Linked DNA regions of Sphaerisporangium rubeum. The protein of the gene in region 1 interacts with the protein of each later gene in a pairwise test. Links are inferred from orthologs where the notes say so. Each region holds a gene or a part of one and is shown on either strand. Other genes may lie near its edges.

Region 1 (11,967 bases):
TGACGTACGTGGCGTGGTGGCGGACGAGGCTTGAGGAGCATCGTCCGGATGCCGGTCGTGGGTCGGTTGTGCGTGGAGTCGGTGTGACGTGCGGCGTGACGTGCGGTCCGGTGGCGGAGGAGGTGGCCCGATGAACATCACTGTGACGCCGGGGATGCGGCGGTTGTGTGCGAGTGTGCTCGGCATGGAGGCGATCGTGCTCGGGCTGGTGACACCGGTGGCGATCATGGTGAACAAGGTGGAGCCGGCGATCGCCGTCACGGTGGGGCTTGGGCTCGCGGTGCTGTGTGTGGTGGTCGCGGGGCTGCTGAAGCGGCCGTTCGCGTATGTGGCGGGGAGCGTTCTGCAGGTGCTGGCGATCGCCACCGGGTTCCTTGTGCCGATCATGTTCTTCCTGGGAGTGATCTTCGCCGCGTTGTGGATTACCGCGATATTCGTCGCTCGTCGTGTCGAGGGCGTGACTTAGCGCTAAAGTCGGCTGGTATGGCCGTTCCCCCCGCTCCATCAGTGCCGGCGGCGAGGCTCGCCGGGTTCGCCAGGGTCAATCGCCTGCCGTTCGCGGCCGACGTGGTCGTCGGTCTGCTGGCCGTCATCGGGCTCCCCTTGGCGATCGTCGCCATCCCCAACACGATCTCCGTGGTGTCCGCCCTGCTGCCTCCGGGCCTCGCGGGGGTCGGCATCCTGCGGGCCCATGGGCTCGCCCTTCCTGTCATGTTGTGCGTCGTGCCGCTGGCCGGCGCCGCGCTGCGCCGGTTCCGTCCCGCGCCGCTGGTGCTCGCCGGTCTCGCGATGCTGGCCGCGGCCGACCTCGCCGGTGGCTTCGCCGGCTCGGCGTTCGAGGTGGGGGCCCTGCGTGCCATGCACGGCGCCGGCGCGGGGCTCCTCGTCCCCGCGACGTTCGCGGCGGCGTGGGAGCGGCCTCGGGCCGCGCGGCGCGTCCTGGTGCCGCTGTGGGCCGCGGCGTTGTGCGCGAGCCTGCTCGCGGCGCAGGCGCTGGCGTTGTGGCCGCTGGCCGACGTGACGTCGTGGCGCGTGACGCTCCAGCCGTACCCACTGCTGACCGGTGTGGCGCTCGCCGTCGCCGCCGTCCATCTGGCGGTGTCGCGTCGCGGTGAGGCCGGGTCCTCGGCGGCCATCCGGTGGCCGGCGGCGGGACGGAGGGCTCTGGTGCTCACGGCCGGGCCGTCGGCGGGGGTCGCGGCGCTGGCGGTCGGCACGACCTTCAACTGGCCGTCCGAGCTGATCCTGGTGGCGGCCGCCGTCGCCGTCGTCTCGCTGCCCGCCATGGCGTGCGTACGGCAGGCCGGGGGCTCCGAGGAGCGCATGGCCGCTCTTGTCATGATCGCCGTCGGCCTGGTCGTGCTGCCCACCGCGGCCCAGGTGACCTACGTCGAGCTCGGTGGTCTCGGCGGGCCGGGGCTGTCCGGGCTGTGGGCCGCGTTCGCCTTGGCCGCGCTCGCGGCGTTCGCCGCCGCCTTTGCCGCTGTCCGCTTCATCACGGCACGCTCCCGTGTCGCCGTCACGTCGACCGGCGCGGTCGATCCGTCCGCGAAGTTTCCCGGCCCCGCGGCGCTCGAAGGCGCCGCCGCGGCGCGGTCGTCCGCGAGCGGGCCGTCACACCGGGATGTCGGTGACGACCCGGTGCCGCTGGACGGCACGGCGTCCGGCCTCGGAGCCGATGGCGGCGCGCAGAGCCGTGCGGTGGACGGGCCGGTGGCGAGGCTCGTGGCGGCCGGGCTGGTCGCGGTGGTCGCCGGGTTGTGCGGCATACGGCTGCTCGTGCCGTCGGCGACCGGGCTCCCGCTGGTCGTGCCGCTGGTGCTGCTGGCCGCCGGGGCCGCGGTCGCGGTGAGTGCCGCCGTGCTGCTCGCGGGCCCTCATGCGGGGCTGTTCGGCCTGTCGTTGTGCTTCCCCGCCGTGCTCAGTGGCTTCCTGCTCGGCACCGGCATCCAGGTGGGGTGGCTGCGCGCGATCAGCGCCTCCGGCACGGTCACGTCCCAGGCCATGGTGGACGGTTTCGTCGGCGCCTTGCACGTCTGGGCTCTGGTCGCGGGTTTCGTCGTCGTGGCCATCCTGGTGCTCGGCGCTCTTCTGCGCCGCCGCGACCCGGCCCCCCGGCCGGCGCCTCCGTCCCCGGACCCCATCCCCTCCTCCACCGCCGGCGCGCACATCGCGCGCGCCGGGGACACGGTCGCGTTCCCGGCCGTCCCTCCCGGTTCGTCGCCTGCCGGCGGGGAGGACCCGCACGCAGACCCTCGTGGACATGAGGATGGGGTAGGCGGCGGGGGCCGGTAGGCTGCGGGCAGGCTTCCCCTTTCGCCGTGGGCCCCTGCCGGGGTGGCGATCAGTTGACTTAAGGAGATTCTCGTGTCCGAGCGCACGCTTGTCCTGATCAAGCCCGACGGTGTCCGCCGTGGGCTCATCGGGGACGTGATCGCCCGAGTCGAGCGCAAGGGCCTCAAGGTCGTCGCCCTGGAGCTGCGCACACTGGACGCGGAGACCGCCAAGGCGCACTACGCCGAGCACTCCGAGAGGCCGTTCTTCGGGGAGCTCGTGTCGTTCATCACCTCCGGCCCGCTGGTGGCCCTGGTCCTGGAGGGCCCGCGCGCGATCGAGGCGTTCCGTGCGCTGGCCGGGGCCACCGACCCGGTGAAGTCCGCTCCCGGCACCATCCGCGGCGACCACGCGCTGGAGATCGGCGAGAACGTCGTCCACGGCTCCGACTCGCCCGAGTCCGCCGCGCGCGAGATCAAGATCTTCTTTCCGGACCGCTTCTGAGCGATTCCACGACGGCCCCGGTGTGCTGACGCACCCGGGGCCGCGTGCTGTGTTCGCCCGGCCTTCCAGGCGTCGTGGGGCTTCGCCGGCACGGTGTTCGTCCGGTCGTCCCGGGGTGGCGTGACACGGTGACGCCAGCGGGAGACGGCGGCGTTTTCGCTGGTGGAGGCGGGGAAGCGATCGTTCAGGGCCCGGTTGTGCGGGTGGGTTTGAGTGTCGGGTGGGGCAAGATTTTCCCCGGGCTGGCGGCTCGTTGCCCTCAGGAGTGGGTACGTCACGTTACGATTCGAATGCGAATCGTAATCTCTCGCGACTCACCTGAAGGAAGGTTTCCTTCCCCATGGGCAGCAAGCTGGCGTTCCTCGGCCGTGACATGGCCGTCGACCTGGGCACGGCCAACACGTTGGTCTACGTGCGCGGGCGCGGCATCGTGCTCAACGAGCCGTCGGTGGTGGCCATCAACACCACCACGGGCAAGATCGTCGCGGTTGGCATCGAGGCCAAGAGGATGATTGGCCGGACGCCTGGGAACATCGTGGCGATCCGTCCGCTCAAGGACGGCGTGATCGCCGACTTCGACGTGACCGAGCGCATGCTGCGCTATTTCATCCAGCGGGTGCACAAGCGGCGTCACTTCGCGAAGCCTCGCATCATCGTGGCGGTGCCGAGCGGCATCACCGGCGTGGAGCAGCGCGCGGTGAAGGAAGCCGGTTACCAGGCGGGTGCGCGGCGGGTGTACATCATCGAGGAGCCGATGGCGGCGGCGATCGGCGCGCGGCTGCCGGTGCACGAGCCGACGGGCAACATGGTGGTCGACATCGGCGGCGGCACCACCGAGGTGGCGATCATCTCGATGGGTGGCATCGTGACCAGCCAGTCCATCAGGGTGGGTGGTGACGAGCTGGACCACGCGATCATGGCGTTCGCCAAGAAGGAGTACTCCCTGATGCTCGGGGAGCGCACCGCCGAGGAAATCAAGATCGCCATCGGCTCGGCGTGCTCCACCGGTGACGACCGCCACGCCGAGATCCGGGGCCGTGACCTCGTCAGCGGCCTGCCGAAGACCGTGGTGGTCTCGGCGGACGAGATCCGCCGCGCCACCGAGGAGCCGCTCAAGCTGATCATCGACGCGGTGAAGACCACTTTGGACAAGTGTCCTCCCGAGCTGTCCGGCGACCTGATGGACCGAGGTGTCGCGCTGACCGGCGGCGGTGCGCTGCTGCGCGGCATGGACGACCGTCTGCGTGACGAGACCGGCATGCCGATCCATCTGGTGGAGAACGCTCTGGACTCGGTGGCGCTCGGCTCGGGCAAGTGTGTCGAGGAGTTCGAGGTGCTGCAGCAGGTGCTGGTGCCGGAACCGAGACATTGACCGGCGCGCCGAGGAAGCGACGACCCCGATGAGGGACACCCGCCGTGCGCGGACCACCCTTGGCCTGCTGCTGGCCGCGTCACTCGTCCTGATCACGATCGACCACCGGCAGCGGGGTGATTCGCTGTTCGATCCGTTCCGTTCGGCCGGCGCGTCGGTGTTCGGCTGGGCCGAGCAGGCGGGTACGGCGGTCGCGCGGCCGGTCGGCGAGTTCGTCTCGACGTTCGCCTCGGCGCCGGACGCCGAGCGCCGCATCGCGCGGCTGCGCGCCGAGAACGCCAGGTTGCGTGGTGAGCTGACCGCGCGGGGCCTGGACCGCCGCCGGTCGGCCGAGCTGTCGGCGATGCTCGGCCTGTCGGGCCTCGGCAGGTTCCGCGTGGTGCCGGCCGAGGTGATCGCGCGGCGCGGGGTGCCGGGGTTCGAGGACACCGTCGAGATCGACGCCGGTTCGGTGGACGGTGTGCGGGCCGAGATGACCGTGCTGAACGGCGACGGGCTGGTGGGCCGTGTGGTGCGCGCGGGCCCGTCCACCTCGACCGTGGTGCTGCTCACCGACCCGGCGTCATCGGTGGGGGCACGGGTGGAGCAGGGCAACAAGGTGGGTCTGGTCTCGGGGCTCGGCCCGTCGGCCGACGGCCGGTTCGTGCGGTTCCGCCTGCTGGACGCGGTGTCGTCCCTGACCACCGGCAGCCGCATCGTGACCTTCGGTTCCGAGCGCGGCACGCCGTACGTGCCGGGCCTGCCGATCGGCACGATCGAGCGGGTCGAGCCGACGCCTGGCGAGCTGACCCGCGTCGCCTACGCCACGCCGTTCGTGGACTTCGGCGCTCTCGACGTGGTCGGGGTCGTCGTCCAGGCCCCTGCTCGCGATCCCCGCGACGCTCTGCTGCCACCGGCGCCGGCGCGGAGACCCGCTCGTGCCGAGGCCCCGTCCCCGACCCCCGCGCCACCGCCGTCAGGGCCGCCACCGGCGGTGGGCCGGCGCGCCGACCCGTCCGGCCCACCGGAGGAACGGCGTCCCCGCCGTCGCGACACCACCCCGGGTGACGGCGAGGTCGTCGCTCCCGGCGAACGCGGCAACGCGCCTCCCGGCGACGGCGAAGGCGCCGCCGGCGACGGCCGGGGCCGGGACGGTGAGCGGGAATGAGCGAGCGAGAGGGGTGCGGTCATGAGGGGGGTCGCGGCGGTCCTGCTGGTGCCGGCGGTCATGGTCGTGCAGGTGAGCGTGATCAACAGGTTCGCGTTCCCCGGTGGTGGCGGGCCTGATCTCGTCCTGCTCGGCGTGGTGGCGCTGGCGGCCGTGCGGAGCGCGGCGGCCGGCGCGCTGATCGGTTTCCTCACCGGGGCGGTCGCCGACGTGCTGCCTCCCGCGGCGCACGTGATGGGGCAGTACGCGCTGGTGTTCTGCCTGGTGGGGTTCGCGGTGGGCCGCGCGGGGGAGCGGGCCCGCGGCGCGCTGGCGGCGACGGTGATCGTGGCGGTGATGGCGGCGCCGTTGCTCGCGGCCGGCGTCGGCGGGTTGCTCGGCGACCCACGGGTCGACTGGCCCGCGCCGCTTGAGGACTGGCCGTCGATGGTGGTGTACGACCTGGCGATCGTGGCGGCGGGCTTCTGGGTGGTGTCGCGGCGCGCGGGGGAGCGGCCGAGACGCCGGTCCGTGCCGACCGGGGCCTACCCGGTGCGGAGGCGGGTGTGAACCGGGTACGCGCCAGGCTGGTGGTGCTGCAGTTCCTGGTGATCACCCTGCTGGTGGTGCTGGGGCTGCGCCTGTGGCAGGTGCAGGTGGTGCGCGGACCGCAGTTCGTCGCCGCGGCCACCGAGACCCGCACCAGGGATGTGATCGTCCCGGCGGTCCGCGGCCCGATCCTGGACGCCAGAGGCCGTCCCCTGGTGCGCAACCGTTCCGCGCTGGTGGTGTCGGTGGACCGCGCCGAGCTCGAACGCATGCGTGACGGCGGCGCCGCCGTGCTCGGACGTCTCGCCACGGTGCTCGGCCGTCCGGTCAAGGAGCTGCGCCAGCGCATACGTCCCTGCGGCCCGCACGTGACCCGTCCCTGCTGGCCGGGGTCGTTGTACTCGCCGATCCCCATCGACGACAAGGTGTCCACCCGCCAGGCCCTGCAGATCCTGGAGCGCCAGGAGGACTTCCCCGGTGTGCACGCCGAGGTGCAGGCCGTCCGGGAGTACCCCCTCGGCGCCGGAGCCTCGCAGACGCTCGGCTACCTTCAGCCGGTCACCGAGGAGGAGCTGAAGAAGCGCTCCACGCTGAAGGCCAACTTCTCCGGTGTGGACCTCGTCGGCCGCGACGGCCTGGAGTACGTGTACGACGAGGAGTTGCGTGGCTCCTCCGGCCTGCGCCGCGTGCAGGTGGACCGCATGGGCAAGGTGCTCGGGGTCGAGCGCCAGACCTCCCCGGTCCCCGGCGCCATCTTGATCACCCACATGGACACCGGTGTGCAGAGGGCCGTCGACCAGGCGCTGGCCCACGCGATGAAGAACGCGCCGAAGGCCGACGGCGCCGCCGCTGTCGTGCTGGACGTGCGGACCGGCGGCGTCATCGCGCTCGGCAGCATGCCGACGTACGACCCGGCGGTGTGGGCCGGCGGCATCTCCGAGAAGGAGTACCGGAGTCTGCTGTCGGAGAAGGCCGGCCTGCCGCTGATCTCGCGCGCCACGCACGGCCAGTACGCACCCGGCTCGACCTTCAAGATCTCGTCGGTGTCGGCGATGGTCAGGGACGGCTACCCGCTGAAGGGCACCTACGACTGCCCCGGCGCCTACGACGTCGCGGGGACGTCGTTCCACAACTTCCACGGCATCGGCCTCGGCCCCATGAACCTCCACACCGCGCTGGTGAAGTCCTGCGACACGATCTTCTACCGCGCGGCGTACGAGATGTGGAAACGCGACGGCGGCGACAAACCGGTCCCCCATCCCAAGGAGCCGATGACCAACACCGCCAAGGCGTACGGCTTCGGCAGGCGCACCGGCATCGACCTGCCGGGGGAGGTGCCCGGCCGCATCCCCGGCAGGAACTGGAAGAAGGAGCAGTGGAAGGCCACCAAGGACCTGAGCTGCCTGCGCGCCAGGACCGGCTACCCCGAGGTGGCCAAGAAGGACCCGGGCCGGGCCGCCTACCTCAAGCGGCTGGCCAACGAGAACTGCCTGGAGGGTTTCGAGTGGCACGCCGCCGAGGCGGCCAACCTGTCCATCGGCCAGGGGGACGTGCTGGTCACACCGCTGCAGCTTGCCGTGGCGTACGCCGCGCTCGTCGGGGACGGCAGGTTGCGCAGCCCGCGGATCGCCAAGGCGATCGTCAGCCCCGACGGCACGCGGGTGCGCGAGGTCACGGCCCCGGTGACGGGCCGGCTGCCGGTGGACAAGGGGACACGTGACTACATCCGCAACGCGCTGAGTGAGGTGACGTCCGACGGCACCGCGGCGGGTGCGTTCGGCGGCTTCCCCATGAACGTCGTCAAGATCGGCGGCAAGACCGGCACGGCCGAGGTGTACGGCAAGGAGGACACCTCGTGGTTCGCGTCGTTCGCTCCGGCGGGTGACCCGCGGTTCGTGGTCGTCGTCACCGTCTCGCAGGGTGGTCAAGGCGCCATGGCCGCCGCGCCGGCGGCCCGCGAGATCTGGGAGGCCATCTACGGCATCAAGGGCAAGGCGGCGCTGCCTGGCGGCCGGCCCCCGGACCGGCTGCCGACGATCAACAGGGACGGGACGGTGGCCGAGTGAACCAGGCTCTCGCGCCGCAGGGTGACTCGTTGATCCAGCGGGCCATGGGTGCGCGGTCGGCGGTGTGGCGGCTGGACGGCGTGCTGCTCGTCGCCGTGCTCGCGCTGTCGGTGATCGGCACACTGCTGGTGTGGTCGTCCACCCGCACCTGGGCCGCGGGTGCGCCGACCGGCATGGTGAAGAAGCACATACTGAACCTGCTCATCGGCTGGGCCCTGTGCGGGCTCGCCGCCACGGCCGACCAGCGCAGGCTCCGGGTGTACGCGCCGGTGGTGTACGGCGTGTCGCTGCTCGGGCTGCTCGCGGTGATCACCCCGCTGGGGTCGACCGTCAACGGTTCACACTCGTGGATCCTGCTCGGCGGCGGCTTCGCGGTGCAGCCGTCGGAGCTGGCCAAACCGGCCCTCGTCCTGATGCTCGGCGCGCTGCTCGCCGAGCCCGCCGCGGGCTCGGACCGGCCCCGGCCGCTGGACCTGCTGCTCGGCCTGTTCGCCGCGGCCGTCCCGATGGGCCTGGTCATGCTCCAGCCGGACTTCGGCACCACCATGGTGCTCGCCGTCACCACCGGCGCGCTGATCATCTTCGCGGGCCTGCGTAAACGCTGGATCGTCGCGCTCGGCCTGCTGGCGCTGCTCGGGGGCCTCGCGGTCTGGTTCTTCGGCCTGCTCAAGCCGTACCAGATCGCGCGGTTCACCGCCTTCATCGACCCGGCCAACGATCCGCGCGGCGCCGGGTACAACAGCACACAGGCGCTGATCGCCATCGGGTCGGGTGAGCTGTTCGGCAAGGGGCTGTTCCACGGAGGTCAGACCACCGGCCGGTTCGTGCCGGAGCAGCACACCGACTTCATCTTCACCGTGGTGGGGGAGGAGTTCGGCTTCCTCGGCGCGTTCACCGTGGTCGCGCTGCTCGGCGTGGTGCTGTTGCGCGGGCTGCGCATCGCGCGCCACTGCGAGGACCGCTTCAGCGCGCTCATGGCCGGCGGCATCGTCTGCTGGTTCGCCTTCCAGACGTATGTGAACGTCGGCATGACCATCGGCATCATGCCGATCACCGGTGTGCCGCTGCCGTTCGTCTCCTACGGCGGCACGGCGACGTTCGCCAACATGATCGCCATCGGATTGCTCCAGGCCGTGCACGTCAGGGAACGGCGCTTCTGAGGGCCGGCAGGCGCCTCGCCGTGTCATGCCCGGTGCGAGGCGTGCTGAGCAGGAACTACCCTTGGACACATGTCTGTCGAGTCGCTGTTTCCCCGCCTGGAAGCGCTGCTGCCCCGGGTGCAGAAGCCCATCCAGTACGTCGGGGGTGAGCTCAATTCGACTGTCAGGGACTGGGACGAGGCGGACGTCCGCTGGGCCTTGATGTATCCGGACGCCTACGAGGTGGGCCTGCCCAACCAAGGCGTGCAGATCCTCTACGAGATCCTCAACGAGCTGCCCGCCACCCTGGCCGAGCGCACCTACGCCGTGTGGCCCGACCTTGAGGCGCTGATGCGCGAGCACGGCCTGCCGCAGTTCACCGTCGACGCGCACCGGCCGGTGCGCGCGTTCGACGTGCTCGGCGTGTCGTTCTCCACCGAGCTCGGCTACACCAACCTGCTGACCGCGCTCGACCTGGCCGGCATCCCGCTCGCGGCCGCCGACCGCGGCGAGGACGACCCGATCGTGCTGGCCGGCGGTCACGCGGCGTTCAACCCCGAGCCGATCGCCGACTTCCTGGACGCCGCGGTGCTCGGCGACGGCGAGCAGATCGCCATCGCGATCTCCGAGGTGATCCGCGAGTGGAAGGCCGAGGGCAGCCCCGGCGGCCGTGACGAGCTGCTCATGCGCCTCGCCTCCACCGGCGGGGTGTACGTCCCGAAGTTCTACGACGTCGAGTACCACCCCGACGGCCGCATCGCCAGGGTCGCGCCGAACCGGCCAGGTGTGCCGTGGCGGGTGCACAAGCACACCGTCATGGACCTCGACGAGTGGCCCTACCCGAAGAAGCCGCTGGTCCCGCTGGCCGAGACGGTGCACGAGCGGTTCAGTGTCGAGATCTTCCGCGGCTGCACCCGTGGCTGCCGGTTCTGCCAGGCCGGCATGATCACGCGGCCGGTGCGGGAGCGGTCGATCACCACGATCGGCGACATGGTCGAGGCCGGTGTGCGCGAGTCGGGGTTCAACGAGGTCGGCCTGCTGTCGCTGTCCAGCGCCGACCACTCCGAGATCGCCGACATCACCAAGGGCCTCGCCGACCGGTACGACGGCACCAACACCAGCCTGTCGCTGCCGTCGACGCGGGTCGACGCCTTCAACATCGACCTCGCGAACGAGCTGTCGCGCAACGGCCGCCGCTCGGGCCTGACGTTCGCCCCCGAAGGGGGTTCCGAGCGCATGCGCAAGGTCATCAACAAGATGGTCTCCGAGGACGACCTCATCCGCACCGTCACCGCGGCCTACGGCCAGGGGTGGCGCCAGGTGAAGCTGTACTTCATGTGCGGGCTGCCGACCGAGACCGACGAGGACGTGCTCGGCATCGCCGATCTCGCCAAGAAGGTCATCAAGGCGGGCCGTGAGGCCACCGGCACCCGTGACGTGCGCTGCACGGTGTCCATCGGCGGGTTCGTGCCGAAGCCGCACACCCCGTTCCAGTGGGCCGCGCAGACCGACCACGAGACCGTCGACGACCGCCTGGCGAAGCTCAGGAACGCGTTGCGCTCCGACAAGGAGTTCGGCAAGGCCATCGGGTACCGCTACCACGACGGCAAGCCGTCCATCGTCGAGGGCCTGCTGTCGCGGGGTGACCGCCGGGTCGGCGCGGTGATCAGGGCCGTCTGGGAGGACGGCGGCCGGTTCGACGGCTGGAGCGAGCACTTCTCCTACGACCGCTGGATGGCCTGCGCCGAGAAGGCGCTGGCCGGTCAGCCGGTCGACGTCGACTGGTACACCACCAGGGAGCGCGACGAGGTCGAGGTGCTGCCCTGGGACCACCTGGACGCCGGGCTGGACCGCGAGTGGCTGTGGCAGGACTGGCAGGACGCCGTCTCGGAGACCGAGGTCGAGGACTGCCGCTGGACCCCCTGCTACGACTGCGGCGTCTGCCCCACCATGGGGACCGAGATCCAGGTCGGCCCCACCGGCCGGAAGCTGCTCCCCCTGACCGTCGTCTGAGACACGACGCGGGGAAGCGCACACGGCCTGTCATCGTTGCATGCTGTAGAGCCGTCCCGCCGGGTGACCGGGGCCCGTCGTCACGAGCCCCGGCCGCCCCGGCGCCCCTATCCTGAGTAGGAGGTCAAGGGGACGGTACGACGGAGAAAGGACGATTAGCTGAAGAACCCTGTACCTGATGGGCCCCCGCCCGCGCCGGTGGTGCAGCGCCTCCGGGTGCGGTACGCCAAGCGCGGCAGGCTGCGGTTCACCAGTCACCGAGACATCTCGCGCGCCGTGGAGCGCGCGGTGCGCCGAGCCGGCATCCCCGTCGGCTTCAGCGCGGGGTTCACACCCCACCCGAAGATCTCATACGCGGGTGCCGCCCCCACCGGGGTGGCCAGCGAAGCGGAATATCTGGAGATCGGCGTCGTGTCGGCCTGCGTGCCCGACCGCGTCCGAGCCCAACTGGACTCCTCGTTGCCTCCGGGTCTCGACGTTCTCGACGTGGTCGAGGCGCGGGCCGGCAGCCTGGCCGACCGGCTGGAGTTCTCCGAGTGGGAGGTGCGCCTTCCCGGCGCCTCGGCGAGGGAGGCCGAGGTCGCGGTGAAGGAGTTCCTCACGCGGGACACGGTCGAGGTGGAACGCCTCACCAAAAAAGGAATGCGCCGTTTCGACGCCAGGCAGGCCGTGCACACCCTGACGGCGGGCGACGAGACGACGGTCACGGCGGACGGGGCCTCCGGCCCGCCGTGTGCGATACTGCGTATGGTCGTACGGCAGGTGACACCCGCCGTCCGGCCCGATGACGTGCTCACGGGTCTGCGTCTTGTCGCTGGTTTCGCGCCGCCGTCACCCCCTGAGGTGACCAGGCTGGCGCAGGGACCGCTCGACGCGCACACCGGTGGAACCGCCGACCCGCTCGACCTGGACCGCGACGTTCGC
Region 2 (15,812 bases), 2.4 Mb from region 1 along the record:
GTTCTTCGGGCCGCCGTGCTTCGGTGAGCCCTGCTCGGCGTGGCCCGGCGGGATCTCGCCGGCGCCGCTGCTGTCCTCGGGCTCCGGAGACTGGCTCTTCGGCGGCCCGGAGGGCTTGCCGCTCTTGCCGCTGTCGTCCTTCGGGCCCTTGTCCTTGGGCTTGGGACCCTTGTCGTCCTTGGGCGCCTTGTCGGCCGGTCCTTTGTCGTCGGTCTTGTTCTCGCCGCCGCCGGTCCGCTTGGCGGACGGCACGACCGGGGGAGCCTGCGAGTACGAGGGACGGCCGCCGCGGCTGACGGGTTCGGTGGCGGGAGGCGGCGTGGGGGTGACCGACACGGTCACCCGCACCGTCGGGGACACCGTCGGCGTGGTCTGCCGGCCGTCCATCTGGGCCATCATCCAGGCGGCGCCGCCGGTCACCAGCGCCACCGACAACACCAGAGCGCCGAGCCCGGCGAGCGCCATGCCACGGCCGCCGCCTCCGGCACGCGCGGGGGGCTCCGTGGCGGGGCTGGTGTCGGCGGGGTGCACGTCTCCGGTCACCGGGACGGCGCCGACGGCGAACGGGCCGTGCCGGGGGCCGTCCGCGGCCGGCCGGTGGGCCGGCGGGGTGGGGGCCGCCGCGACGGCCGCCGCCGAGTCGGGGCCACGACGCTGCGCGGGGACGGCGGGGGCCGTGGCCTCCGGCGCGAGACCCGCTGCCACCATCCGCAGGTACGTCTCGGCGTCGGCGGCGCTCAGCCGCTGCTCCGGGTCCTTGTGCAGCAGTCCTTCGAGCAGCGGGGCGAGCGGCCCGGCGTGGCGCATCGGCTCCGGCGGGTCGTGCATCACGGCGCCGAGCGTCGCCAGCGGATTGCCGCGGTGGAACGGCGAGCGGCCCTCCGCCGCCACGTACAGCGTCACCCCGAGGGACCACAGGTCCGACGCGCGGGTGGCCTGGCCGCCCGCGGCACGTTCCGGCGCGATGAACGCCGGGGTGCCGACCAGCATGCCGGTCCTGGTGACCGGCGAGTCGTCCTCGAGTGTCGCGATGCCGAAGTCGGTGAGCACGGCACGGCCGCTGCCCTTGGCGAGCAGCACGTTGTCGGGCTTGACGTCCCGGTGCAGCACCCCGGCCTGGTGCGCGGCGCGCAGCGCGGCCAGCACCTCCAGTCCGATGCGGGCCACCCGCACCGGCGGCAGCGGCCCGTGGTCGCGGACGTACGCGCCGAGGGTGTCCGACGGGACGAGCTGCATGACGAGCCAGGGGTGGCCGTTCTCCTCGAACGCGTCGTAGACCGTGGCGACGCTCGGGTGGCTCACCCGTCCCGCGGCCCGCGCCTCCCGGAACGTGCGCACCGCGAAGACCTCGCGTTCCTGGTCGGTCAGTTCTGGGGGTGCGATGACCTCCTTGACCGCGACGTCGCGGCCGAGGACCTCGTCACGGGCACGCCACACCGTGCCCATCCCGCCTCGGCCGATTCGTTCGAGCAGGCGGTAGCGGCCTGCTACGACTTGCTCTGTGACCTGGGAGGATTCCGGCATGGAGATGTGGCTACCCCCAAAAAGTGGTCACATTCCCTTCAGAGAGGATCAGGCCGAAAAGTACCGGCGAACCTCACGAAACGGGAATATTCCGCTTCCCATGACTCATCAGAGGTGTGCCAGTAGAGCGCGTACTGCCGTCCGTCCGGCGTCACGAACGCACGGTCCATCACATGCGCCGTCCCGGTCTTCATGCGCCAGGTGAACTCCCAGTCCGCCGCCTGCCACCCCATGAACGACCCCGCCGTCAGCCCGACCAGCCGGTACCCCGGCAGCCAGCCCCGTGCGGTCGACTCACGCGCCACCGCGCGCAACGCGTCCACCGGCCGCTCGGCCGTCCACGGCGTGGTGTCCACCAGCAGATAGGTCCCCGAACCCGGTTCCCGGAACGTCACCCGTGTCTTCTGCCGCGTCGTCTCCACCCACCGCGGCGGCAGCGCGATCGTGAACCCCAGCCGGTCCTCGTGCAGGCGCCACCCCGGCGGCACCACCACGGGCCGCGCCGACGGCTGTCCCGTCGGCTTCACGGACGGGCTCACCGAGGGCCTCGCCGACGGTTCCGCCTGCGGGGACGCACCGGTCGGCGCAGTGGTGGGAGACGTCTCCGCGGAGGCGGTCCCGGAAGGCACCCCCGGCGTGCCGGCCACCCCGCCGGTCACTGAAAGCCGCTGGTACCCGTAGTACCCGGCGGCGCCGAGCCCCGCCACCAGCGGCAGCACCAGCGCCGTGACCACCGCGGCCCGGACCCCGCGTCTCGGTCCGGCGGGCCGCCGGGACACGCCGTCCGGCCCTGTCGCATGCCGGTACGCGTCCCCCGGCCCGGTCCCGTGAGGGCCCGGAGGCACGGGGGTACCGGGTCGTGCGGCCGGTGGGCCGGTGGGGGAGTGCTCGGAGGCGTCGCGCCAGGCGCGGCCGTCCGGCAGGGTGAGGCCGGGCGCCGCGTGGCCGCCGTGCGGCGCGGGGCCGCGTGGGTCCGCCGACGGCCCGCTCGCGGCCACCCGGTGCAGGGCCTGCGCCGCGTCCGCGGCCGTCATGCGCAGGTCGGGTTCCTTGCGCAGCAGACCTTCCAGCACCGGGGCGAGCGGTCCCGCGCGCCGGACCGGCGCGGGGTCGTCGCTGAGCACCGCGGCCATGGTCGGCACAGGAGCGCCTCGGTCGAACGGCGGACGGCCCTCCACCGCGGCGTACAGCGTCGCGCCGAGCGACCACAGATCGGACTCCGGCACCGCCGGATGACCTCGCAGCCGCTCCGGCGGCATGAACGCGGGTGTGCCGGTCAGGTTGCCGGTCGTGGTGAGCCCGGCGTCCCGCGTCATCGTCGCGATGCCGAAGTCCGTCAGCACCACCCGGCCGCCTTCGGTGAGCAGCACGTTCTCCGGTTTGACGTCCCGGTGCAGCACCCCCGCCGCGTGTGCCGCGCGCAACGCGTCCAGCACGTTCGCGCCGATCCCCGCCACCGTGTGCGGGTCCAGTGGTCCCTGTTCCTTCAGCACCTGGCCGAGGGAACGCGACCGCACCAGTTGCATGACGATCCACGGCCGTCCGTCCTCCTCGACGACGTCGTGCACCACCACGACCGACGGATGATCGAGCCGTCCGGCCGCGCGCGCCTCCCTGATGGTCCGCCGGTTGAACGCCTCACGATCGGCGTCCCCCACCCCCCGGTACACGACCTCCTTGACGGCCACCCGCCGGTCCAGCAGCTCGTCGTGGGCCACCCACACGACCCCCATGCCGCCACGGCCGATCTCCTCGACCAGCCGGTACCGGCCCGCGACCCGCCGCCCCTGCGCCGTCACCCGATCCAGTCCCTCCCACGGCCCCCGGCCGCCCCCAGGCACGCTTGCGATGACGGCGGTCCGGTATCACCCGTGTCCACAGGGACACGCCTGCCGTTCCCGTCACCAACGGCATCGTCGCACAGCCCGCGTGCTCCGCAGGCCCGCCGGCCGGACACCGCGTCCGGCGTCCGCGGACACGATCCGCGCGACGGTACGGCTATTTGGCGGGCTTGAAAGTCGCGGTGAAGGTCTCGAAGAGGTCGTACATCTTCTTCCAGTCCTTGTCGGCCGTCTTCCAGTAGATCGCGTAACCGTGCTTCTTGCTGGTGACGAACCCGCGGTTGACGACATGCGCGCGGCCGCCGCCGGCACTGTAGGTGAACTCCCAGTCGGCGGCCGTCTTCCAGTAGTCCACCTCCTTGATCTTGATCAGCTTGTAGCCGGGGAAGCGTCCGCGCGCGGCGGGCTCCTGAGCGCGCCAGTCCTTGGCGGCGTCGGACTTGGGACTGCCGGTGTGGTCGATCATCAAGAAGGCGTCGGTACCCGGCTTGCGGAAGTAGATCTGGGTGCCCTTGGTCTCCGCGCGCTTCCACCCCTTCGGCAGCGCCAGCGAGAACCCGGTGCCGTCCTTGTACCGGTGCCACCCGTCCGGCACGTCGGCGGGGCTGGAACCGGTGGGCTTCGGCGTGGGGGTCGCCGTGGGGGTGGGGGTGGGAGTAGTGGCCTGCGACGGCGGCGCGGCGGTCGACACCGCTCCTGAGGAGTCCTGCGACGCGCCGGGTGAGGCGGCACCGCTCGCGCCGGTCTCGGCCGACGGCGTGCCGCCGGCCCCGGCCCGCGGATCCTGCGGGGTCTCCTCCGCCTGCCTCATCCCGATCCACAGCGCGACCGCCGCCACCACGAGCACGACCGGCACCGTGAGCAGCACGATCCGCCGCACCGGCAACGAACGTCCCGGGCCCTCGCCCTCACCGCGGGCCCACCAGTCGTCGTTCCCGAGTACGGTCTCGCCTCCGCCGGGATGCGCGGTCACGGTCGCCCCGGCCGGATCCTCGACCGCGCCGGCACGACGCTCGGCGGCGGCCGCGCCGGTCACATCGGCACGGCGCTCGGCCGCACCGGCCGCGGCGGCGGCCACCGGCTCGGACGCGGCGGGCCGTCGTTCGACGGCCTGCGCGGCAGGCATCTGCGGCGCCACATAGGGCTCAGGATCCGCCGCGGCCGCGCCGTAGGGACGCCGCCGGTTGTCCGGACGGCCCTCCGGCCGGGTCTCGCCACCCGGAGGCCTTCCCGGCCGCGGCACGCGCGTCGGCCGGTGCGCCTCCGCCTCCTGCGGGTCCTTCGCGTTCTCCGCGTTCCGGCCCTCTGCCGCGTCCCCGCCGTCGCGGCCGTCCTCCGCGGGGTGCGCCTCGGCCACGCCTGCCTCGGCCGCCTCGTCACGTCCGTCCTCGGCGGCCTGCGGCGCGGCGGAGTCCGGGGTGGCGGCGGCGTCCGGCGTGGCGGGGCTCTCGGAGGCGGCGGGATCGCCGGATGCGCCGGGCCGTGCCGCGGGCTCCGGCGTCGCGGCGCCGTCTTCGGCCGCACCGGCGGCGGATGTGGCCGGGGCCGGGGTGGGGGCGGCGACCGGGCCGTCGTCCTCAGGCGGGGACGCGGCGACCGGGGGCTCCTGCTTCCCGGGCCTCGCGACGGCCTCTATCTGCTTGCCGGTCGCCGGGATGCCGTCGCCGTCACCGGACGGTCCGGCCGCCGGCGCGGCCTTCGGCGCCGGGGGGCCGGGGACGGCAGAGGCCGCTCGGCCGGGTGCGGCGGAAGGCGGGGACGAGGAGACGGGGGGAGGCGGGGACGGGGAGGCGGCCGGCCGGGGGGAGCGGGAGGGTTTGCGGGGTGGGGAGGTCGCCGGCGCGGGGAGCGGAGCCGAGGGGAGGGTGTGCTGGTGGGACGTGGGGGTGGCGCTGCGGTCCTCCGCGATCGCGCGGAGCATGCGTTCGGCCTGGTCGGGGGGGAGCCGGCGGGCCGGGTCCTTCTCCAGCAGGCCCATGAGGACGGCGCTCAGCCGGCCGGCGCGCGGGGCCGGTTCCGGCTGATCGTTCAGCACCGCGTGCATGGTCGCCATGGCCATGCCCTTGTCGTGCGGGGGACGGCCCTCGACGGCGGCGTACAGCGTGGCGCCGAGCGACCAGAAGTCGGACTCGCGCTGCGCCGGGTAGCCGCGCAGGCGCTCGGGTGCGATGAAGGCGGGGGTGCCGACCAGGCCCGTGCGGGTCATGGTGGTGTCGGTCTCCATGCGCGCGATGCCGAAGTCGGTCAGCACCACCCGGCCGTCGTCGGTGAGCAGGACGTTCTCGGGCTTGACGTCGCGGTGCAGCACCCCGGCGGCGTGCGCGGACCGCAGGGCCTCGATCAGCCGCAGGCCGATCTCGGCGACCATGCGCACCGGCAGCGGGCCGTCGTCACGCAGCACCTGGCCGAGGGACCGCGAGTCGACGAGCTGCATGACGATCCACGGCCGGCCGTTCTCCTCGATGACGTCGTGCACGACCACGACGTTCGGGTGCGTCAGCCGGCCCGCGGCCCGTGCCTCGCGCAGCGTGCGGCGGTTCAGCTCGGCGATCTCGTCGTCCTCGGGGTCGCCGGGGTAGCGGACCTCCTTGACGGCGACCGCGCGGTCGAGCAGCTCGTCGTGGGCCCGCCAGACGATGCCCATGCCGCCCCGGCCGATCTGCTCCAGGAGCTGGTAGCGGTCGGCCACGCGGCGTCCCTGCTGTCGCTTCCCCGGCCGTGCTTCCGACATCACCCGGCGCTACCCCCTTTCAGGCGAAAGAATCGTCCCATAGCAGCAGGCACGCGCAAACGCGGGAAGGACAGGAGTGGTCCGCGATCCGGGACGCGACATCCACATCGTGGACATCCCAAAGCCCGCCACCCCGATGATCAGGCATTTCATGGCCCCGGCCCGGCGGAGTCCGGCGCGAATGTGATCACCCGATCCGATTCCACCCCAGCTCGTCCGCGGTTTCCGCACGGCCGCGCGCCGACAGGAGGCCGCGCCGCTCAGCGTCCCGGGACGGTCACCACCGGACCGGCGGCTGGCGCCGGTACCTCAGGTACGGGTCGTACGGTTCGCCGCGTCCGTAGCGATCGTGCCGCGCGTACGGTTCGCCGCGTCCGTACCGCCCGTACCGCTCGTACGGCTCGGCCCGGCCGAAGCCGTCGTACCGCTCGTACGGGTCGCGGCGGCGCGGCGCGGGGAGGCCGCTCTCCCAGTCCTCGAGCAGGTCGTGGCTCTGCGGGTAGGGACGGAAGGGACGGTCACCGGGGTACCAGTGGCGGCGCAGGCGATTCGCGCGTGGACGCTCCCCGGCCCCGTCCTCCTCGTACCGCTCGCCGTCCCGGTCGCGGCGGCCGTCACGCTCCTCACCGGGCCGGCGTCCGGCGACCAGGTCCTCGGGCTTCAGGCCGGGGGTGGTGCCGCCGCCGAAACGCGCGTGGTCGGGGGCCGTGAAGTCCGTCGAGGGGACGTCACGCAGCGCGCCTTCCATCGACGTCACCCAGATCGGGCCGGGAAGGGTGGCACCCTGGATGCCGCCGTAGGAGCGGCCGCCGATCTCGACGCCGTCCAGGGGGTGCTTGTAGGCGCCGCGGATGTCGCCGAGGCTGACGGCCGCGGCGAGTTCGGGGGTGTAGCCGGCGAACCACGCGGAGGTGTACTCGTTGTTGGTGCCGGTCTTGCCGGCGGCGGGCCGGCCGATGCCCTGGCCGCGCATGGTCCCCTGCGTGAACACCCCCGACAGCACGAAGTTGACCGCGTCGGCCACGGCCTCCTCGATCGGCGCGGAGCAGCTCGGCGCGACCGTGGTGTGCCGGCCGCGGCGCTCGGTGATCGCCAGCACCGCCATCGGCCGGCAGTACCTGCCGCGCGCGCCGAACGTCGCGAAGGCCGCCGCCACCGTCACCGGGTCCATCTCGTTGACCCCGAGGGTGAACGTCGGCACCTCCTTCAGCGGCTTGCCGTCCGCGCGGGTGACGCCGAGCGACCGCGCGGTGCGGACCACGTCGCACAGGCCGACGTCGCGTTCCAGCATCATGTAGAAGATGTTCACCGACTGCCAGGTCCCCGTGGCCAGGCTGTACGGCCCGCCTTTCCCCTCTCCGCCGGCGTTGTGCACCACCGCGTCCGGCACGCTGACGTTCTTGCCGGCGCAGTCGCGGTACCCCGAGGACGGCGAGAAGGCGCCGGGGGTGTCGAAGCCCTGGTCGAACTTCCAGCCCTTGGCGAGCGCGGTGGCCAGGGTGAACACCTTGAACGTCGAGCCGGCCTGGAAGCCTTGACCGCCGCCGTGCGCGATGTCGGCCGCCAGGTTGAAGGTCGTGTGCGCACCCTGGTCCTTGCCGCCGGGGTTGAGGCCGTACTTCTTGCTGGCGACCAGCGCGCGGATGCGTCCGGTGCCGGGCTCGACCATGGCCTCGGCGGCCACCTGGTGGTCACGCGGATGCACGTATTCGGAGACGGCCTTCTGCGCGGCCTCCTGCATGCGCCGGTCGAGCGTCGTGGTGATCTCCAGCCCGTCGCGGTACAGCCGCCGCTCCCGCTCGGCCCTGGTCTGGCCGAACGCCGGGTTGGCCGCCACCTCGCGCTGCACGTACAGGCAGAAGAACGGGTACTCGCTCTCGGCGCACCCCCCGGGTTCCGGCCGCAGGTCCAGTCCCAGCGGCTCGGTCCTGGCGGCCTGGGTCCGCGCGGGGGGCACCATGCGCAGTTGCGTCATGCGGTCGAGCACGAGGTCGCGCCGCGTCCGCAGCCGCCGGCGCTGCTCGGGGCCGAGCGTCGGGTCGGTGAGGGACGGCGTGCGCACCGCGCCGGCGAGCGTCGCGGCCTGCGCCAGCGTCAGCGACGCCGCCGAGGTGCCGAAGAACCGCTGCGCCGCGGCCTCCACCCCGAACGCGCCGCCGCCGAAGTACGCGATGTTGAGGTACCTGACCAGGATCTGGTCCTTGGAGTACTTGCGTTCCAGCCCCATCGCGTACCGCAGTTCCTGCAGCTTGCGGCGGATGCTCGGCGCGCGGGCCGAGTCGCGTTCGCCGTCGGAGCGCGCGTTCTGCAGCAGGATGTTCTTCACCAGTTGCTGCGTCAGCGACGACCCGCCCTGCCTGATCTCCCCGGCCCGGGTGTTGGTGATCACCGCGCGCAGCGTGCCGCGCAGGTCGAGACCCGCGTGCTCGTAGAACCGCGCGTCCTCGATGGCGACGATCGCCTTCAGCATCACCGGCGCGATCCGCGTGATGTCCACCGACCGGCGGTTCTGCACGTAGAACTGCGCGAACTGGCGGCCGTCCTTGTCCAGCAGGCGGGTGCGTTCCGGCAGCGGCGCCTCACGCAGCGCGGACGGCGTGTCGAAGAAGTTCCTGGAGACGTCCCTGGTGAACACCCCGGCGCCGCCGACCGCGGGGAGCGTGAGACCGGCGACGAGCACACCGCCGGCCACCCCGGCGAGGCCGAGCGCGGCGAGGCACGCCGGCACGGGACGCTCACGCCGCCGCGCGGCGTCGCCGCCGGTCACGCGTCGGCCGTCGGATCCCGAGCTCACGGGATAGAAAGTGCGACCGCCGGAACGTCGGGAAACGTCCGCCGTGCGAAACTTTACGGTTCCCTGCTGATCTTCATCCCAAGTGAGGTGAACTGGTCGTATACGCGGTGGTAGCCGCGTTCGATGTGGTTGACCCCACGCAGAGTGGAATTGCCGTCCGCGACCGCCGCGGCGAGCACCGCGGAGAACCCGGCCCGGATGTCCGGCAGCGTGACGTCGGCGCCACGCAGCTTGGACACGCCGCGCACCACCGCCGAGTGCCTGGCGTTGGTGTCGTGGTACCGGCACGCCGGGCCGCCGAGGCACACGTCGAAGATCTCGATCTCGCAGCCCATCTTCTGCAGCGCCGGCACGTACACCAGACGGTTCTCGAACACCGTCTCGTGCAGCACCGACATGCCTTCGGCCTGCGTGAACAGCACCATCAGCGGGGTCTGCCAGTCGGTCATGAACCCCGGATGGGTGTCGGTCTGCACCGCGGCGGCACGCAGGCCGTCCGGCGCGGACGCGGTGAGCCAGTCGTCGGTGATGTCGAACTGCGCACCCATGCGGGCCAGCGTGGTGATGGCGGTGACCAGGCGGTCCTGCGGACAGCCGTGCACCCGCACCTCACCCTTGGTGATGAGCCCCGCCACCAGGTAGGAGAACGCCTCGATGCGGTCGCCGGCGAGCCACGTGGACGCGCCGCGCAGCCGCTCCACACCCTCGATGACGATGCGGCGGTCCGGGCTGAGCTCGATGCGGGCCCCCATGCGCTGCAGGAACAGCGCCAGCTCGACGACCTCGGGCTCGGTGGCGGCCCCCTTGATGACCGTCTTGCCCTCGGCGAGCACCGCCGACAGCAGGATGGTCTCGGTGGCGCCGACGCTCGGGTACGGCAGCTCGATGCGGGTGCCGCGCAGCCGGGTGGCCTTGGCGGTGATGCCGGCGTCGCCGACCTCGACCTCGGCCCCCATCTGGCGCAGCGCCTCGACATGGAAGTTGACCGGCCGCCGGCCGATGGGGTCGCCTCCCACCAGCGGCACGAACGCCTCACCGGCCAGGTGCAGCAACGGCCCCAGCATCAGGATGGGGATGCGGTTGAGGCCGGTGAACGCCTCAGGCACCCGCGGCCGGATCTCAGGCCCGCGCTCCAGCGTTATCTCGCGGCCCGAGATGTCGACCTCGATGCCGAGCGCTCCGAGCATGGCGGCCGTGATGCCGACCTCACCCACCTCGGGAGCGTTGTGCAACGTGCTCGGCCCGCTGCCGAGCATCGCGGCCACCATGTGCTTGGACACGGCGTTCTTTGACCCGCGTACCTCGACGTCCCCCCGGAGAGGCCCGGACGGCTCGATCAGCCATACCTCTTCACTCACGGGGAACAGCCTAACCGGGTGACACGAATGGCCGGGGGCGGCCGTCCTCGACCGGTATGGACCAGGCCGTACGCGAGTGTCGTGGGATGTTCGGCGGCGACGGTCACCCGTGTGGAGCACGTCGCGCGAGAAGCCGGGGATCTCGTCGCCGGCAGGACCGTGCCGTGCGAGGTGTCATCGAGGGCTTCAGCGGCAACAGTCATCGGTAGCATTGTCGGGGCCCGCGTGCCGGTGCGCGGCGCGCGGCGGGCGAGGTGATCGGGTGCGGCAGCTACGGGACTTCTTACTGACCGTGGGGGTGCTCGCCGTGCTCGGCGCAGCCGGCGGCCTGCTCTGGTCGGCGGTGGCCCCCCGCACGCCGTACGTCGTCACCGCGGCGGGCCCGAGGCTCACCGACCCGATGACCCAGTCGCTCATCGCCGCCGACGGCTGGTTCGCGCTGATCACCGGGGTCGCCGGGCTGGCGTCCGGTGTCGCCGCCTACCTGCTGGCCCGCCGCGGCCGGCCCCTCGCGCTGCTGACCGGGCTCGCCGCCGGCGGCCTGCTGGCCGGCCGTCTCGCGCTCACCGTCGGCACGTCCGTCGGCTCGGCCTCGGTGCAGGCCGCGGGCCCCGGCTCCGCGGCCGTGGGCTCGACCGTCGGCGTGCTCACCGTCACCGCCGCCGGCGTGCTGCTGTGCTGGCCCCTGGTCGCCGTCGCGGTCTTCGGCATCCTGGAGTCCACCGACGGCTACCGCGACTCGCCACTGCGCCGGCCGCACGCCGGTGAGGACGGCGGCCCGCCGGGGCCCGGTCACGGCGTCCCCGGCCCCCCACTTCCCGGCACCGCCGTCCACGGCCCGCCGCCTCCCGGCCCGGAGTTCGCCGGACCGGGTACGGACGCCGCCGGTCCGCCGGCGCCGGGGAGGGAGGCCGGCGGGCCGCCGCCGCGCTAGCCGAGCGGGGGCCGCCTCTCGCCGTGCCGGGTGGCGCGTTCGAAGGCGTGCGCGGCGCGCAGCACCGTGAGGTCCTCGAACGGCCGCGCGATCATCTGCACCCCGACCGGCCACCCCTCGGGGGTGAAACCGCAGGGCACCGACGCGGCAGGCGCGTGCAGCACACTGATCCAGTACGCCGAGCGCATCCACGCGAGGTAGTCGGGCATCGGGGTGCCGTCGATCTCGGTGACGTAGGGGTCCTCCACCGGGAACGGCGGCACCTGGCTGACCGGCGCGATCAGCAGGTCGTAGGTGTCGAAGAACCTGCTCATCCTGTGGAACAGCCGGGTGCGCAGCCGCTCGGCCCGCGCGAGGTCCGCCGCGGTGACCTTCCTGCCCTGCTCGACGTTCCACCGCACGTTCGGCCCGACCAGGTGATCGTCCAGTTCGCCGTACGTCGCGGCGTACTGCCACGCGCGGTAGGTCCGGAAGGCGTCCTCGGCGTCGGACAGGTTCAGCTCCACCTGCTCGACCGTGGCGCCGAGCCCGGTCAGCACGGCCGGGGCCCGCGCGGTGACCTCCGCGGTCCGCGGGTCCACCGGCAGCCCTCCGAGGTCGGGACTCCACGCGATCCGCATGCCTTCGACCCCCGGCTGGAGCGGCCCGGCGAACGCCGAGCCGTCCTCGCGGATCGCGAACGGCGAGGTCGGCGCGAACCCCGCGATGACGCTGAGCAGCAGGGCCGCGTCGGCCACCGTGCGCGCCATCGGCCCCGGCACACCGAGGGTGAACCACGCCGCGGCGCGCGAGAAGTCCGGGACCCGGCCGGGAGTGGGCCGCAGCCCGACCACGTTGCAGAACGACGCGGGGTTGCGCAGCGATCCCCCCATGTCGGAGCCGTCGGCGAGCGCCGTCATGCCGCAGGCCAGCGCCGCCGCGGCGCCGCCGCTGCTGCCGCCGGCGCTGCGCGTGAGGTCGTAGGGGTTGCGGGTGGCGCCGAACACCTCGTTGACGGTGTGCGAGCCGGTGCCGAACTCGGGGGTGTTGGTCTTGCCGAGCGTCACGGCCCCCGCCGCGCGCGCACGTTTCACCACCAGAGCGTCCTCGCGCGGCACATACTCGGCGAACAGCCGCGAGCCGTACGTGGTGCGGATGCCGACGGTGTCGGTGAGGTCCTTGAACGCGATCGGCAGGCCGTGCAGCGGCCCGCGCCAGACGCCGCGCGCGAGGTCGTCGTCCAGCCGTCTCGCCTCGTCCATGGCCCGGTCGGCCGACAACGTGACGACGGCGTTGACCTGGCCGTTGACCTCGTCGATGCGCCGCAGGTGCGCCTCGGTCAGCTCGGCGGCGCTGATCTCGCGCGCGCGCAGCAGGCCGAGCATCTCGGTGGCGGACAGGTGGACCGGCTCGGTCACGCCGCCTCCTTGCCGATGGGGGCGGTGACGGCGCGGGTGAGGCGCACCAGGTCGGCGGGGGCCGCCTCGATCTGCAGGCCGCGCCGACCGGCGGAGAAGTAGATGGTCGGGAAGTCCAGCGCCGAGGAGTCCACCACGGTCGGCAGGGCCTTGCGCTGGCCGAGCGGGCTGATGCCGCCGACCACGTACCCGGTGACCCGCTCGACCTTGGCGGCGTCGGCCATGGCGGCGCGTTTGCCGCCGAGCGCCGCCGCCAGCGCCTTCAGGTCGAGCTTGCCGGCCACGGGGACCACCGCGACCGCGAGGCCGCTCTCGACCTCGGCCACGAGCGTCTTGAAGATGCGGTCGTGCGGCACGCCGAGCGCGTCGGCGGCCTCCTCGCCGTACGCCTGCGCGTTCGGGTCGTGGTCGTAGGGGTGCAGGGTGAACCCGGCCCCGGCCTTGGTCAGCGCCACGGTCGCGGGGGTGCTCTGGCCGCCCTTGCTCTTCGTCTTGCTCACGGCGCAAGCTTAATGCCGAACTAAAATCTACAATGTAAAGGCATCGTCCGAATGGCGGACGGACGCCGGAACGCCTCGCCACCCTCCGTAGACTGGTCCGGTGATAACCCGTATCGACCTGCGCGGGTCACTGCCGTCCGATCCGCGAGACCTGCTGCCCCGTGCCGACCTCGACGTCGAGGCCGCCCTCACCGCCGTGCGCCTTCTGTGCGACGACGTGCGCCATAGGGGAGCGGCGGCCGTGCGGGAGCTCACCGTGCGCTTCGACGGCGTCGAGCTCACCTCCACTCGGGTCCCGGTGGCGGCGATCTCCGCCGCGCTCGAGGCGCTCGACCCGGCGGTGCGCGCCGCGCTCGAGGAGTCGATCCGCCGCGCGCGCCTGGTGCACCGCGACCAGCGCAGGCAGGACGTCACGACCCAGGTCGTCCCGGGTGGCACGGTCACCGAGCGCTGGGTGCCGGTGGACCGCGTCGGGCTGTACGTCCCCGGCGGCCGCGCCGTCTACCCCTCCAGCGTCGTGATGAACGTCGTGCCGGCGCAGGAGGCCGGTGTGCCGTCGCTGGCCGTCAGCTCGCCGCCGCAGGCCGAGCACGGCGGACTGCCGCACCCGTCGATCCTCGCCGCGTGCGCGCTGCTCGGCGTGGACGAGGTGTACGCCGTCGGCGGCGCGCAGGCCGTGGCGATGTTCGCCTACGGCACCGAGGAGTGCCCCCCGGTGAGCATGGTGACCGGCCCCGGCAACATCTGGGTGGCCGCCGCCAAGCGCCTGCTCAAGGGCCGCGTCGGCATCGACTCCGAGGCCGGGCCCACCGAGATCATGATCGTGGCCGACGACACCGCCGATCCCGCGCACGTCGCCGCCGACCTGATCAGCCAGGCCGAGCACGACGTCATCGCCGCCGCCGTGCTGGTCACGCCGAGCGAGCGCCTCGCCGACGCCGTCGAGAAGGAACTCCCCGGCCAGGTCGCCGCGACCCGCCACTCCGAGCGCATCGCCGAGGCCCTGTCGGGGCCGCAGTCGGCGATCGTGCTGGTGTCCGGCGTCGACGACGCGCTGCGGGTCGCCGACGCCTACGCCGCCGAGCACCTGGAGATCCAGACGGCGGACGCCGCCGGGGTCGCCGCGCGGGTGCGCAACGCCGGCGCGATCTTCATCGGGCCGTACGCGCCGGTGTCGCTCGGCGACTACCTCGCCGGGTCCAACCACGTGCTTCCCACCGGCGGCTGCGCCTGCCACTCCTCGGGGCTGTCGGTGCAGACGTTCCTGCGCGGGGTGCACGTCGTCGACTACACCCGTGAGGCGCTGGCGCAGGCCGCGCCACACGTCTACGCGCTGTCGGAGGCCGAGGACCTCCCGGCCCACGGCGCGGCGGTGCGCGCGCGCTTCCCGGAGGGAGACCGATGAGCGGCGACCGTGTCCGGCTGGACGATCTGCCGCTGCGCGACGATCTGCGTGGCCGCACGCCGTACGGCGCGCCGCAGCTCGACGTGCCGGTGCGGCTCAACACCAACGAGAACCCCTACCCGCCGCCGCCGGAGCTGGTGGACGACCTCGCCGAGGCGGTGCGTTCCCAGGCGAGCGTCCTCAACCGCTACCCCGACAGGGACGCCGTGGCGCTGCGCGAGGACCTCGCGTCCTTCCTCGGCCACGGCGTCGTCCCGGCGCAGGTGTGGGCCGCCAACGGGTCCAACGAGATCCTCCAGCAGATCCTCCAGGCCTTCGGCGGGCCGGGCCGCGGCGCGATGGGGTTCGAGCCGTCCTACTCCATGCATCCGATCATCACCACCGGCGCGTCCACCCGGTGGATCTCCGGTGCGCGCGAGGACGACTTCGGGCTGGACGCCGACCGCGCGGTGGCCGCGATCGAGGAGCACCGTCCCGACGTGGTCTTCCTGACCAGCCCCAACAACCCCACCGGCACGGCGCTGCCGCTGGAGGTGGTGGAGCGGGTCGTCAAGGCCGCGCCTGGCATCGTGGTCGTGGACGAGGCCTACTACGAGTTCGCGCGCACCGGCACGCCGAGCGCGCTCGGGCTGCTGCCTGGCAATCCGCGGCTGATCGTCACGCGCACCATGTCCAAGGCGTTCGCCATGGCCGGTACGCGCCTCGGTTACCTCGCCGCCGATCCCGCGGTGGTGGAGGCGCTGCTGCTGGTGCGCCTGCCGTACCACCTGTCCACGCTGACCCAGGCCGCGGCCCGGGTGGCGCTGGCGCACCGCGCCGCGCTGCTCGGCACGGTCGACCGGCTGCGGGCCGAGCGCGACGACGTGGTGGCGTGGCTGCGCGAGCACGGACTGACGGTGGCCGACTCCGACGCCAACTTCGTGCTCTTCGGCCGGTTCGCCGACCGCGGCGCCGTCTGGCAGGCGCTGCTCGGCCACGGGGTGCTGGTCCGCGAGGTCGGCCCCCCCGAGTGGCTGCGCGTCTCGATCGGCACCGCCGGCGACATGGCGGCGTTCCGCCACGCCATGGCCGCGGTGCTCGCGGACCACCCCCCGATCGCGCACTCAGGCGACACCCCGGATCACCGGAACACCGACGACCTCGAGGAGACCTCGTGACCAGTCCCGCCGCAGCCGAGCCCAGGCAGAGGACGGGCCGCGTCGAGCGCACCACCAAGGAGACCTCGGTGCTGGTCGAGGTCGATCTCGACGGCACCGGACGCGTGGACGTCGCCACCGGCGTCGGGTTCTTCGACCACATGCTCGCTCAGCTCGGCAAGCACGGCCTGT

What was found.
Region 2: the proteins of mrdA (region 1) and BJ992_RS19560 interact in binary tests that used the Escherichia coli proteins (3 or more experiments, as listed by UniProt). The link is inferred for Sphaerisporangium rubeum from one-to-one orthologs.

The regions. Positions count from the first base shown.
Region 1 is NZ_JACHIU010000001.1:2,165,638-2,177,604, forward strand. What follows is about bases 5,368-8,366. They hold mrdA (penicillin-binding protein 2), read left to right. Parts: upstream 5,368-5,842; coding sequence 5,843-7,891; downstream 7,892-8,366. Other genes in these bases: mreD (rod shape-determining protein MreD), read left to right, coding at 5,368-5,846; rodA (rod shape-determining protein RodA), read left to right, coding at 7,936-8,366. In the rest of the region: BJ992_RS09275 (DUF4233 domain-containing protein), read left to right, coding at 131-466; BJ992_RS09280 (hypothetical protein), read left to right, coding at 484-2,295; ndk (nucleoside-diphosphate kinase), read left to right, coding at 2,368-2,778; BJ992_RS09290 (rod shape-determining protein), read left to right, coding at 3,119-4,150; rod shape-determining protein MreC, read left to right, coding at 4,179-5,297; more of mreD, read left to right, coding at 5,319-5,367; more of rodA, read left to right, coding at 8,367-9,051; BJ992_RS09315 (TIGR03960 family B12-binding radical SAM protein), read left to right, coding at 9,121-11,043; BJ992_RS09320 (TIGR03936 family radical SAM-associated protein), read left to right, coding at 11,242-11,967. UniProt on the Escherichia coli protein: Catalyzes cross-linking of the peptidoglycan cell wall. Responsible for the determination of the rod shape of the cell. Is probably required for lateral peptidoglycan synthesis and maintenance of the correct diameter during lateral and centripetal growth.
Region 2 is NZ_JACHIU010000001.1:4,547,482-4,563,293, reverse strand. What follows is about bases 6,133-9,280. They hold BJ992_RS19560 (transglycosylase domain-containing protein), read right to left. Parts: upstream 8,891-9,280; coding sequence 6,374-8,890; downstream 6,133-6,373. Other genes in these bases: murA (UDP-N-acetylglucosamine 1-carboxyvinyltransferase), read right to left, coding at 8,944-9,280. Also shown: BJ992_RS19575 (serine/threonine-protein kinase), read right to left, coding at 1-1,524; BJ992_RS19570 (protein kinase domain-containing protein), read right to left, coding at 1,563-3,323; BJ992_RS33860 (serine/threonine-protein kinase), read right to left, coding at 3,523-6,096; more of murA, read right to left, coding at 9,281-10,248; BJ992_RS19550 (hypothetical protein), read left to right, coding at 10,511-11,182; BJ992_RS19545 (amidase), read right to left, coding at 11,179-12,579; ybaK (Cys-tRNA(Pro) deacylase), read right to left, coding at 12,576-13,079; hisD (histidinol dehydrogenase), read left to right, coding at 13,180-14,484; BJ992_RS19530 (histidinol-phosphate transaminase), read left to right, coding at 14,481-15,641; imidazoleglycerol-phosphate dehydratase HisB, read left to right, coding at 15,638-15,812. UniProt on the Escherichia coli protein: Cell wall formation. Synthesis of cross-linked peptidoglycan from the lipid intermediates.